Regions from separate parts of the Jeotgalibaca porci genome, predicted to be linked through region 3. Evidence: a T-box and tRNA genes for the amino acid it is inferred to sense, from the RefSeq annotation. Region 3 holds a T-box; the other regions hold tRNA genes.

Region 1 (3,627 bases), 310 kb from region 3:
CGCCAGTTTCGATGGAGGCATCATTGGGATACTACCCTTGTAGCAGGACCAGTCTAACCCGCCGCCCTTATCGGGCGGGGAGACAGTGTCAGTCGGGCAGTTTGACTGGGGCGGTCGCCTCCTAAAAAGTAACGGAGGCGCCCAAAGGTTCCCTCAGAATGGTTGGAAATCATTCGTAGAGTGCAAAGGCAGAAGGGAGCTTGACTGCGAGACAGACAAGTCGAGCAGGGACGAAAGTCGGGCTTAGTGATCCGGTGGTACCGCATGGAAGGGCCATCGCTCAACGGATAAAAGCTACCCTGGGGATAACAGGCTTATCTCCCCAAGAGTTCACATCGACGGGGAGGTTTGGCACCTCGATGTCGGCTCGTCGCATCCTGGGGCTGTAGTCGGTCCCAAGGGTTGGGCTGTTCGCCCATTAAAGCGGCACGCGAGCTGGGTTCAGAACGTCGTGAGACAGTTCGGTCCCTATCCGTCGCGGGCGTTGGAAATTTGAGAGGAGCTGTCCTTAGTACGAGAGGACCGGGATGGACACACCGCTGGTGTACCAGTTGTTCTGCCAAGGGCATTGCTGGGTAGCTATGTGTGGAAGGGATAAACGCTGAAAGCATCTAAGCGTGAAGCCCCCTCGAGATGAGATTTCCCATCATCTAGAATGAGTAAGACCCCTGAGAGACGATCAGGTAGATAGGCTAGGAGTGGAAGTGCAGCGATGTATGGAGCGGACTAGTACTAATCGGTCGAGGACTTAACCAAGATTTAGAATAAAAAAAGCAAGCGATGAATGAGCTTTGGTCAGCTGTTCAGTCGTGTTATGGATTCAGTTTTGAGGGAACGTTGTTCCTTTAATTAAATAATTGTGCGGTGACGATGGCGAGAAGGTCACACCTGTTCCCATCCCGAACACAGAAGTTAAGCTTCTTAGCGCCGATTGTAGTGAAGGGTTTCCCTTTGTGAGAGTAGGACGTTGCCGCGCACTTGTTTTTTTGTCTATTTTATTTATGGAGGTTTAGCTCAGCTGGGAGAGCATCTGCCTTACAAGCAGAGGGTCGGCGGTTCGATCCCGTCAACCTCCATTATCTGACTTTCAAACGGGTCAGATAAAGAGATTTAATTTATTTGAGGCATTAGCTCAGTTGGTAGAGCATCTGACTTTTAATCAGAGGGTCGCAGGTTCGAACCCTGCATGCCTCATTCTATTATTAATAATAGAAAACGCGGGTGTGGCGGAATTGGCAGACGCACTAGATTTAGGATCTAGCGCCGCAAGGCGTGGGGGTTCAAGTCCCTTCACCCGCATATTAGCCGGCTTAGCTCAGTTGGTAGAGCATCTGATTTGTAATCAGAGGGTCGAGGGTTCAAGTCCTTTAGCCGGCATTTTTTTGCGGAAGTAGCTCAGTGGTAGAGCACCACCTTGCCAAGGTGGGGGTCGCGGGTTCGAACCCCGTCTTCCGCTTTTGCATATTGCAGCCATAGCTCAACTGGATAGAGTACCTGACTACGAATCAGGCGGTTGTAGGTTCGACTCCTACTGGTTGCATTTTTAACATCGGGAAGTAGCTCAGCTTGGTAGAGCACTTGGTTTGGGACCAAGGGGTCGCAGGTTCGAATCCTGTCTTCCCGATATAGTAATAGTATTATGGGGGCTTAGCTCAGCTGGGAGAGCGCCTGCCTTGCACGCAGGAGGTCAGCGGTTCGATCCCGCTAGTCTCCATTCCATATACTTAGCGGTGTAGCTCAGCTGGCTAGAGCGTCCGGTTCATACCCGGGAGGTCGTGGGTTCGATTCCCTCCGCCGCTATACCAGATATCTTGCTACTTATGCAGCGAAATAAATGGAATTAAAGACAATTAATATTATCGCGGGGTAGAGCAGTTGGCAGCTCGTCGGGCTCATAATCCGGAGGTCACAGGTTCGAGTCCTGTCCCCGCAATTTCATGACTGTGTGAAATAAAACAGAAGTGACTCAGAAATAGGCTTGGTAGCTCAGTTGGTAGAGCACTTGATTGAAGCTCAAGGTGTCGGCGGTTCGATTCCGTCCCAAGCCATTTTAGCGGGTGTAGTTTAGTGGTAAAACCACAGCCTTCCAAGCTGTTGTCGGGAGTTCGATTCTCCTCACCCGCTTCTGAGGGCCTATAGCTCAGCTGGTTAGAGCGCACGCCTGATAAGCGTGAGGTCGATGGTTCGAGTCCATTTAGGCCCATTTAAACGTTTTTTGGGGAAGTACTCAAGAGGCTGAAGAGGCGCCCCTGCTAAGGGTGTAGGTCGGATCATACCGGCGCGAGGGTTCAAATCCCTCCTTCTCCGTATTACAATTTTATTTCATGGCCCGTTGGTCAAGCGGTTAAGACACCGCCCTTTCACGGCGGTAACACGGGTTCGAGTCCCGTACGGGTCATTGTCATTGTTTATGACATATTTTAATATCAGCTTATTTCGGAGGATTACCCAAGTCCGGCTGAAGGGAACGGTCTTGAAAACCGTCAGGCGTGTAAAAGCGTGCAAGAGTTCGAATCTCTTATCCTCCTTTGATATCTTTTTATAGATATCCAAAATATATTAATATTTTATTATCGCGGGGTAGAGCAGTTGGCAGCTCGTCGGGCTCATAATCCGGAGGTCACAGGTTCGAGTCCTGTCCCCGCAATTTCATGATTGTTTTGCTTTAGCAACTTTCAAGCATGATACACTTGAGTGCAAACTCACAGTGTTATTTTTTTCGGTTCCGTGGTGTAGGGGTCAACATGCCTGCCTGTCACGCAGGAGATCGCGGGTTCAAATCCCGTCGGGACCGCCACGCGGGTGTAGTTTAGTGGTAAAACCACAGCCTTCCAAGCTGTTGTCGGGAGTTCGATTCTCCTCACCCGCTTAATTGAGTACAGTAAAGCCCTCAACTATTACTAATATAGTTGAGGGCTTTTTTCGGTTCTATGTCAAATAGTGTTGGTGGACCCTATGAAAGTCAAAGCGAGAATTAATTTTTCGCTTTGACTTTTTTTATTCACCTTGGTGAGCTAGTTCATCCTGATAGTGCAATGCCTTCGGCTCAAAACGACTTGCTGTCAGACGATAACTGATGAGAATCCGTGCACGCAGGTGACTATAATTTCGGTAACCAAACCCAGAACGTTTGATGTTCTTGATTTTATTATTGACGCCTTCAATTGCCCCGTTAGAAAGGGTATATAAACAGGCGTTGCGAATGCCTTTTTGATGCTTAAATAAAGTCTGGACGGTTGTACGGACTTTCCTTGGTAACGCATATTTTTTGGACTCTTCTAAGGTAGTGTTAAACTGTTCAAAATCATGGTTATGGAGCGCGAAACGGAGGTCATTTACCAACTTGTAGACGTGACGCAACCGCGGGTTGAGAGACAATAAATAATCAATCATCATCTTTTCAGTCATAAGTCCGTCATAAAGGCGATCTGTCTTGTAATCGGTAAAATTTAATTCCCATTCGTTCTTCAAAAGTAACTTCCATTGTTTCTTTAACTTACGGTAATCTGTCGCACTTTTATTGCGTATTTCATTCATCACACGTATTCGGAACGTATTCAGAGCGCGATTCAGATGCTGCACAATATGAAAACGATCGATGATAACCTCAGCTTTTGGGAAACAGTT
Region 2 (3,627 bases), 690 kb from region 3:
AGTAGGAATTGAACCCACACTGACGGTTTTGGAGACCGTAGTTCTACCTTTAAACTATACCCCTATGGATAAAAAATTAATGGAGGGGGGCAGATTCGAACTGCCGAACCCGAAGGAGCGGATTTACAGTCCGCCGCGTTTAGCCACTTCGCTACCCCTCCATGGTGGCCTGGGACGGAATCGAACCGCCGACACCTTGAGCTTCAATCAAGTGCTCTACCAACTGAGCTACCAGGCCAATCTGTGAAACAATACTGTGGACATACGTCCAAGTGAATTATACTTCCTTATGCAGCTATACATTAAGAAGATAATAACGGTCCCGACGGGATTTGAACCCGCGATCTCCTGCGTGACAGGCAGGCATGTTGACCCCTACACCACGGAACCAATGGAGGTTGACGGGATCGAACCGCCGACCCTCTGCTTGTAAGGCAGATGCTCTCCCAGCTGAGCTAAACCTCCATGTACTGTAAAACAAAAATATGACCCGTACGGGACTCGAACCCGTGTTACCGCCGTGAAAGGGCGGTGTCTTAACCGCTTGACCAACGGGCCATGTAAATAAAAAAATGGGCCTAAATGGACTCGAACCATCGACCTCACGCTTATCAGGCGTGCGCTCTAACCAGCTGAGCTATAGGCCCATAAAAAAAGCGGGTGAGGAGAATCGAACTCCCGACAACAGCTTGGAAGGCTGTGGTTTTACCACTAAACTACACCCGCATGGCGGTCCCGACGGGATTTGAACCCGCGATCTCCTGCGTGACAGGCAGGCATGTTGACCCCTACACCACGGAACCGGCATTTAAAAAGTAAATGTGAGCAAATGCTCACGTGTATCATGATGCTATGAACATGATAATTGCGGGGACAGGACTCGAACCTGTGACCTCCGGGTTATGAGCCCGACGAGCTGCCAACTGCTCTACCCCGCGATAATAAAATAATATGTCATATCTCATAAAAAGATAATGAAGGAGGATAAGGGATTCGAACCCTTGCACGCTTTTACACGCCTGACGGTTTTCAAGACCGTTCCCTTCAGCCGGACTTGGGTAATCCTCCGAAATAAGCTGATATTAAAATATGTCATAAACAATGACAATGACCCGTACGGGACTCGAACCCGTGTTACCGCCGTGAAAGGGCGGTGTCTTAACCGCTTGACCAACGGGCCATGGTAAATAAATAATAAAACTGCAACGGAGAAGGAGGGATTTGAACCCTCGCGCCGGTATGATCCGACCTACACCCTTAGCAGGGGCGCCTCTTCAGCCTCTTGAGTACTTCCCCATAACCATAATATGGACCTTGCAGGACTCGAACCTGCGACCGGACGGTTATGAGCCGTCTGCTCTAACCAACTGAGCTAAAGGTCCAGGCTGTCAATAATAACATTATTATAAGCTGATCCATTTGCAAGTAATAGCGGCGGAGGGAATCGAACCCACGACCTCCCGGGTATGAACCGGACGCTCTAGCCAGCTGAGCTACACCGCCAAGACAATAAACCAAAATGGTTATTGTTAATCGGGAAGACAGGATTCGAACCTGCGACCCCTTGGTCCCAAACCAAGTGCTCTACCAAGCTGAGCTACTTCCCGATAATAAAAATGCAACCAGTAGGAGTCGAACCTACAACCGCCTGATTCGTAGTCAGGTACTCTATCCAGTTGAGCTATGGCTGCGTATAAAACAATGCCGAGAATCGGGGTCGAACCGATACGGTGAAACTCACCGCAGGATTTTAAGTCCTGTGCGTCTGCCAATTCCGCCACCCCGGCATATTAGAAAAAATTCTTCATAATCGAGAAGACTTATGAAGCGGAAGACGGGGTTCGAACCCGCGACCCCCACCTTGGCAAGGTGGTGCTCTACCACTGAGCTACTTCCGCAAAAAAATGCCGGCTAAAGGACTTGAACCCTCGACCCTCTGATTACAAATCAGATGCTCTACCAACTGAGCTAAGCCGGCTAATATGCGGGTGAAGGGACTTGAACCCCCACGCCTTGCGGCGCTAGATCCTAAATCTAGTGCGTCTGCCAATTCCGCCACACCCGCGTTTTCTATTATTAATAATAGAATGAGGCATGCAGGGTTCGAACCTGCGACCCTCTGATTAAAAGTCAGATGCTCTACCAACTGAGCTAATGCCTCAAATAAATTAAATCTCTTTATCTGATCCGTTTGAAAGTCAGATAATGGAGGTTGACGGGATCGAACCGCCGACCCTCTGCTTGTAAGGCAGATGCTCTCCCAGCTGAGCTAAACCTCCCTCATAAACGAGAGTTCTTGAATATAATACAATATCCTCCTATATTCTGCAAGCAAAATTAGAAAGATTATTAATAAAAACAAATGCGCGGCAACGTCCTACTCTCACAAAGGGAAACCCTTCACTACAATCGGCGCTAAGAAGCTTAACTTCTGTGTTCGGGATGGGAACAGGTGTGACCTTCTCGCCATCGTCACCGCACAATTATTTAATTAAAGGAACAACGTTCCCTCAAAACTGAATCCATAACACGACTGAACAGCTGACCAAAGCTCATTCATCGCTTGCTTTTTTTATTCTAAATCTTGGTTAAGTCCTCGACCGATTAGTACTAGTCCGCTCCATACATCGCTGCACTTCCACTCCTAGCCTATCTACCTGATCGTCTCTCAGGGGTCTTACTCATTCTAGATGATGGGAAATCTCATCTCGAGGGGGGCTTCACGCTTAGATGCTTTCAGCGTTTATCCCTTCCACACATAGCTACCCAGCAATGCCCTTGGCAGAACAACTGGTACACCAGCGGTGTGTCCATCCCGGTCCTCTCGTACTAAGGACAGCTCCTCTCAAATTTCCAACGCCCGCGACGGATAGGGACCGAACTGTCTCACGACGTTCTGAACCCAGCTCGCGTGCCGCTTTAATGGGCGAACAGCCCAACCCTTGGGACCGACTACAGCCCCAGGATGCGACGAGCCGACATCGAGGTGCCAAACCTCCCCGTCGATGTGAACTCTTGGGGGAGATAAGCCTGTTATCCCCAGGGTAGCTTTTATCCGTTGAGCGATGGCCCTTCCATGCGGTACCACCGGATCACTAAGCCCGACTTTCGTCCCTGCTCGACTTGTCTGTCTCGCAGTCAAGCTCCCTTCTGCCTTTGCACTCTACGAATGATTTCCAACCATTCTGAGGGAACCTTTGGGCGCCTCCGTTACTTTTTAGGAGGCGACCGCCCCAGTCAAACTGCCCGACTGACACTGTCTCCCCGCCCGATAAGGGCGGCGGGTTAGACTGGTCCTGCTACAAGGGTAGTATCCCAATGATGCCTCCATCGAAACTGGCGTCCCGACTTCTATGGCTCCTACCTATCCTGTACATGTAGCAGAAACAATCAATATCAACCTGCAGTAAAGCTCCATGGGGTCTTTCCGTCCTGTCGCGGGTAACCAGCATCTTCACTGGTACTATAATTTCACCGAGTCTCTCGTTGAGACAGTGCCCAAATCGTTACGCCTTTCGTGCGGGTCGGAACTTACCCGACAAGGAATTTCGCTACCTTAGGACCGTTATAGTTACGGCCGCCGTTTACTGGGGCTTCAATTCAAAGCTTCGCCGAAGCTAACCTCTC
Region 3 (3,627 bases):
TTCAGTTGTATGTGGAACGATTGGTGTCAAGAGACGCGTAATGCTCGCAAGCGCATCGTAGAATACTGTTTGCATTGAACGACGTACTTTGTCATTTTCACTTTCGATATAAACAACGTCTTTAGCGAAGTTCAAATAGAAAGCAGAAAGTTCCAATGTACAGAAGTTCATGATTGTTTGATAGATTGCAGAGAATTTATACTCTTTATAAGCAGCCAAACAAGTTTCAATTACTTCGTTCAAGCGGATAACAATATACTTATCGACAGAGCGCAATTCTTCATAAGCAACGCGGTGCTCTGAAGGATTGAAGTCTTCTGTATTTGCGACCAAGAAACGCATGGTGTTACGGATTTTACGGTATGTTTCAGATACTTGTTTCAAGATATCATCACTGATACGAACATCTGATTCGTAGTCAACAGAAGATACCCATAGACGGATAATGTCAGCACCCATGTTCTTAATTACTTTCTCAGGAAGAACAGTATTACCGATTGATTTACTCATTTTGCGGCCTTCGCCGTCCAAGACGAACCCTTGGGAAAGGACATTCTTATATGGCGCAACTTCGTTGATAGCCACACTTGTTGTCAAACTTGAGTTGAACCAACCACGGTATTGGTCGGATCCTTCCAAGTACATATCTGCTGGGAAAGTTAAATCATCGCGCTTACGCAAGACTGCTTCATGTGAAGAACCAGAGTCAAACCAAACGTCCATGATATCTGTTTCTTTTGTAAATAAACCGTTCGGGCTACCTTCATGCGTAAAGCCTTCTGGTAGTAAATCCTTCGCTTCACGTTCAAACCAAACATTTGAACCATTTTCGCCGATTAATTTCGCTACATGATCAATTGTTTCTGGTGTGATAATTGGTTCGTTATTTTCTGCGTAGAAAATTGGCAGCGGAACACCCCATACACGTTGACGGGAAATAACCCAGTCACCACGGTCGCGGATCATGTTGTGAATACGTACTTTACCGGATGGGTGAATCCAATTCACATTCTCGATTTCGTCCAAGATATCTTGACGGAATTTATCGATTGATGCAAACCATTGTGGTGTTGCCCGGAAGATAACCGGTTTTTTCGTACGCCAGTCATGCGGGTAGCTGTGCGTGAAGAAGTCTAATTTCAATAAGTGCCCTTTTTCTTCCAACAATTCTGTAATCAATTTGTTTGCTTTATCGTAGAAGATACCTTCAAAACCAGGTGCTTCATTTGTGAAGCATCCACGGTCGTCAACTGGAGAAAGAACGTCTAAACCGTATTTACGACCAATAATGTAGTCGTCATCCCCGTGTCCTGGAGCCGTATGCACAAGTCCTGTACCAGCTTCCAATGTTACGTGATCTCCGGTCATTACGAGTGATTCGCGGTCGTAGAACGGATGTTGTGCTGTCATGCGGTCTAATTCGTAGCCGCCCAACTCTTTCAATACTGAAACAGACTCCCAACCAATTTCATTGGTTACTGTTTCAAGCAATCCTTCAGCCACAACGAATTTTTTACCGTCTGCTTCAACTTGCACATATTTGAAATCAGGATGGACAGAAATACCCAAGTTAGCAGGCAATGTCCATGGTGTTGTTGTCCAGATTACAAATGATGTATCTGACTCCAACAAACCTTTACCATCTTTAACTGGGAAAGAAACATAAATAGATGCAGATTTCACATCTTTATATTCAATTTCTGCTTCAGCTAATGATGATTCACTCGATGGTGACCAGTAAATAGGTTTCAAACCTTTGTAAATATAGCCTTTTTCAGCCATTTTACCGAATACACGGATTTCTGCTTCTTCGTATTCCGGAGTCATCGTTACATAAGGCTCATCCCAATCGCCGGCGATTCCCAAGCGTTTGAATACGATACGTTGGCCGTCAATTTGTTGCCATGCGTAATCTTCACACATCTTACGGAACTCAGCTAAACTCATTTCTTTACGGTTTACACCTGAGTTAGTCAAAGCTTGTTCGATTGGCAAACCATGCGTATCCCAACCGGGTACGTACGGCGCTCTGAAGCCTGCCATTGATTTTGAACGTACGATAATGTCTTTACTGATTTTGTTCAAGGCATGTCCCATGTGGACTGCACCGTTTGCATATGGCGGGCCATCGTGTAAGACAAACGTTGGTTTGCCAGCATTCTTCTCTTGACGTTTCTCATAAACGCGGTTTTCTTCCCACTCTTTTTCGCGTTCTAGTTCACGGACTGGCAAGTTTGCTTTCATAGGAAAAGCAGTTTTTCCTAAAAGCAGGGTTTCTTTCATTTTCATGAATTGTATTCCTCCATTAATTTATTTTTTTCGGGAAAATAAAAAGACTCCTCCCTGGTATAGGGACGAAGTCTTCGTGGTACCACCCAATTTTAAAGCATTAAATAAGCTTTCTCTCGGAAACGGTTAACGCTGTTTAAGCGACTTTGCTTACTACATTGTTCAGCAAAATATTTCATGGATGATCCTTTATTTACAGAGACTGTTGACCTTGCACCGTTCGTCAACTCGCTATAAGTATATAAATTCCGGTTGTTCCAATCATTAATTACTCATGTATTCTACTTTGTTTCTGTAGAAATATCAATAGCTTCTACTTGTCCTTCATCTTCGTCTTCGGTAACTTCTGTATCAAAATTGGATGCTTTCGCCAAATCATCAACTTTATGAGTGCGATTCATCAATACTTCATCCAATGTCGGTGTATGAATATCTTTTTCAGGTGTTGTGTTCAACAAGATATCCCATTCTTCATTATTGATTAAATTCATTTGCGTTTCAACCATCAATTGTAGTTTTTGTCTGAAGTTACGACTTTCACGACGAACATTTGCTGTTTCGCGATTAATGTCATCTGCTTTTTCAGCGGCTTCTTTCAATAATTTATCTGCACTTTTTTCAGCTTCAAATAAAATTATTTCAGCTTCTTTACGTGCATTTTCTTTCAAACGATCGGCTGCATCCTGTGCAACGACAATAGATTTATTAAGAGCATCTTGAAGTGTCTCAAAATGTTGTAATTTCTCTTCGGCGAACTTAAGATTTTTTTCTGCATCTTTTTGATCTTTCAGTAACAACTCAAATTCATGTTTTACCTGATCCAGAAAGTCATCGACTTGTTCTTTGTCATAGCCTCTCATTTTTGCATCAAATTCTTTGTGTTGGATATCTAACGGTGTTATTGCCATGTCTCTACCATTCCTCTCAACTTTGTTCATTTACGAAGGACGCCTATTTCAATGCGCCATTTATCTTTTTTTGATTTTCCTTCAATTTCTCTAAGTTGGATACGTCCATACCCTCTTATTGAGAGAATGTCCCGCAGACCCAATTCAAAGTCGGGACGGTCATAGGTTGCCCAGTTCAGTTTGACCTTTCCTCCTGAAACAAGTTCTTTTGCGCGTTGACGCGAAATATTGTAGACAGAAGAAATTAAGGTATCTATGCGAAGCGAGCTGACTGTATCATGTTCAACGGCCCAATCATCAGTTGGAACCAGTAAATCTGTATATTCTTTTTGTTCTAAGCGAACGGTTGTCTTACCTACCTTTGTCACTTGAGACAATACATAGTCCCGCACTGACTCAGATACATAAAACTGCCAACGCACTCCATCCG

What was found. The T-box of region 3 lies ahead of ileS (isoleucine--tRNA ligase). A T-box ahead of a tRNA ligase gene usually reads a tRNA of that ligase, here a tRNA-Ile.
Region 1: it has a tRNA-Ile gene. The T-box ahead of ileS (isoleucine--tRNA ligase) is inferred to sense a tRNA for this amino acid. The anticodon was not compared.
Region 2: it has a tRNA-Ile gene. The T-box ahead of ileS (isoleucine--tRNA ligase) is inferred to sense a tRNA for this amino acid. The anticodon was not compared.

The regions. Positions count from the first base shown of each region.
Region 1 covers NZ_CP049889.1:213,327-216,953, reverse strand. The annotation lists rRNA gene G7058_RS01290 (23S ribosomal RNA) at 1-756, shown strand, start outside; rRNA gene rrf (5S ribosomal RNA) at 861-976, shown strand; tRNA gene G7058_RS01280 (tRNA-Val) at 1,004-1,076, shown strand; tRNA gene G7058_RS01275 (tRNA-Lys) at 1,122-1,194, shown strand; tRNA gene G7058_RS01270 (tRNA-Leu) at 1,218-1,299, shown strand; tRNA gene G7058_RS01265 (tRNA-Thr) at 1,305-1,377, shown strand; tRNA gene G7058_RS01260 (tRNA-Gly) at 1,385-1,456, shown strand; tRNA gene G7058_RS01255 (tRNA-Arg) at 1,467-1,540, shown strand; tRNA gene G7058_RS01250 (tRNA-Pro) at 1,551-1,624, shown strand; tRNA gene G7058_RS01245 (tRNA-Ala) at 1,642-1,714, shown strand; tRNA gene G7058_RS01240 (tRNA-Met) at 1,727-1,800, shown strand; tRNA gene G7058_RS01235 (tRNA-Met) at 1,861-1,933, shown strand; tRNA gene G7058_RS01230 (tRNA-Phe) at 1,976-2,048, shown strand; tRNA gene G7058_RS01225 (tRNA-Gly) at 2,054-2,124, shown strand; tRNA gene G7058_RS01220 (tRNA-Ile) at 2,130-2,203, shown strand; tRNA gene G7058_RS01215 (tRNA-Ser) at 2,218-2,307, shown strand; tRNA gene G7058_RS01210 (tRNA-Glu) at 2,327-2,398, shown strand; tRNA gene G7058_RS01205 (tRNA-Ser) at 2,439-2,528, shown strand; tRNA gene G7058_RS01200 (tRNA-Met) at 2,575-2,647, shown strand; tRNA gene G7058_RS01195 (tRNA-Asp) at 2,722-2,797, shown strand; tRNA gene G7058_RS01190 (tRNA-Gly) at 2,799-2,869, shown strand; gene G7058_RS01185 (ISL3 family transposase) at 2,998-3,627, opposite strand, start outside.
Region 2 covers NZ_CP049889.1:1,211,253-1,214,879, reverse strand. The annotation lists tRNA gene G7058_RS06260 (tRNA-Trp) at 1-64, opposite strand, end outside; tRNA gene G7058_RS06255 (tRNA-Tyr) at 81-161, opposite strand; tRNA gene G7058_RS06250 (tRNA-Phe) at 163-238, opposite strand; tRNA gene G7058_RS06245 (tRNA-Asp) at 318-390, opposite strand; tRNA gene G7058_RS06240 (tRNA-Val) at 393-465, opposite strand; tRNA gene G7058_RS06235 (tRNA-Glu) at 487-558, opposite strand; tRNA gene G7058_RS06230 (tRNA-Ile) at 574-647, opposite strand; tRNA gene G7058_RS06225 (tRNA-Gly) at 656-726, opposite strand; tRNA gene G7058_RS06220 (tRNA-Asp) at 728-803, opposite strand; tRNA gene G7058_RS06215 (tRNA-Met) at 866-938, opposite strand; tRNA gene G7058_RS06210 (tRNA-Ser) at 979-1,068, opposite strand; tRNA gene G7058_RS06205 (tRNA-Glu) at 1,109-1,180, opposite strand; tRNA gene G7058_RS06200 (tRNA-Ser) at 1,207-1,296, opposite strand; tRNA gene G7058_RS06195 (tRNA-Ile) at 1,309-1,382, opposite strand; tRNA gene G7058_RS06190 (tRNA-Met) at 1,430-1,503, opposite strand; tRNA gene G7058_RS06185 (tRNA-Pro) at 1,534-1,607, opposite strand; tRNA gene G7058_RS06180 (tRNA-Arg) at 1,618-1,691, opposite strand; tRNA gene G7058_RS06175 (tRNA-Leu) at 1,703-1,787, opposite strand; tRNA gene G7058_RS06170 (tRNA-Gly) at 1,827-1,898, opposite strand; tRNA gene G7058_RS06165 (tRNA-Thr) at 1,906-1,978, opposite strand; tRNA gene G7058_RS06160 (tRNA-Leu) at 1,984-2,065, opposite strand; tRNA gene G7058_RS06155 (tRNA-Lys) at 2,089-2,161, opposite strand; tRNA gene G7058_RS06150 (tRNA-Val) at 2,207-2,279, opposite strand; rRNA gene rrf (5S ribosomal RNA) at 2,365-2,480, opposite strand; rRNA gene G7058_RS06140 (23S ribosomal RNA) at 2,585-3,627, opposite strand, start outside.
Region 3 covers NZ_CP049889.1:519,752-523,378, forward strand. The annotation lists gene ileS (isoleucine--tRNA ligase) at 1-2,289, opposite strand, end outside; T-box leader at 2,348-2,563, opposite strand; gene G7058_RS02715 (DivIVA domain-containing protein) at 2,571-3,197, opposite strand; gene G7058_RS02720 (YlmH family RNA-binding protein) at 3,224-3,627, opposite strand, start outside.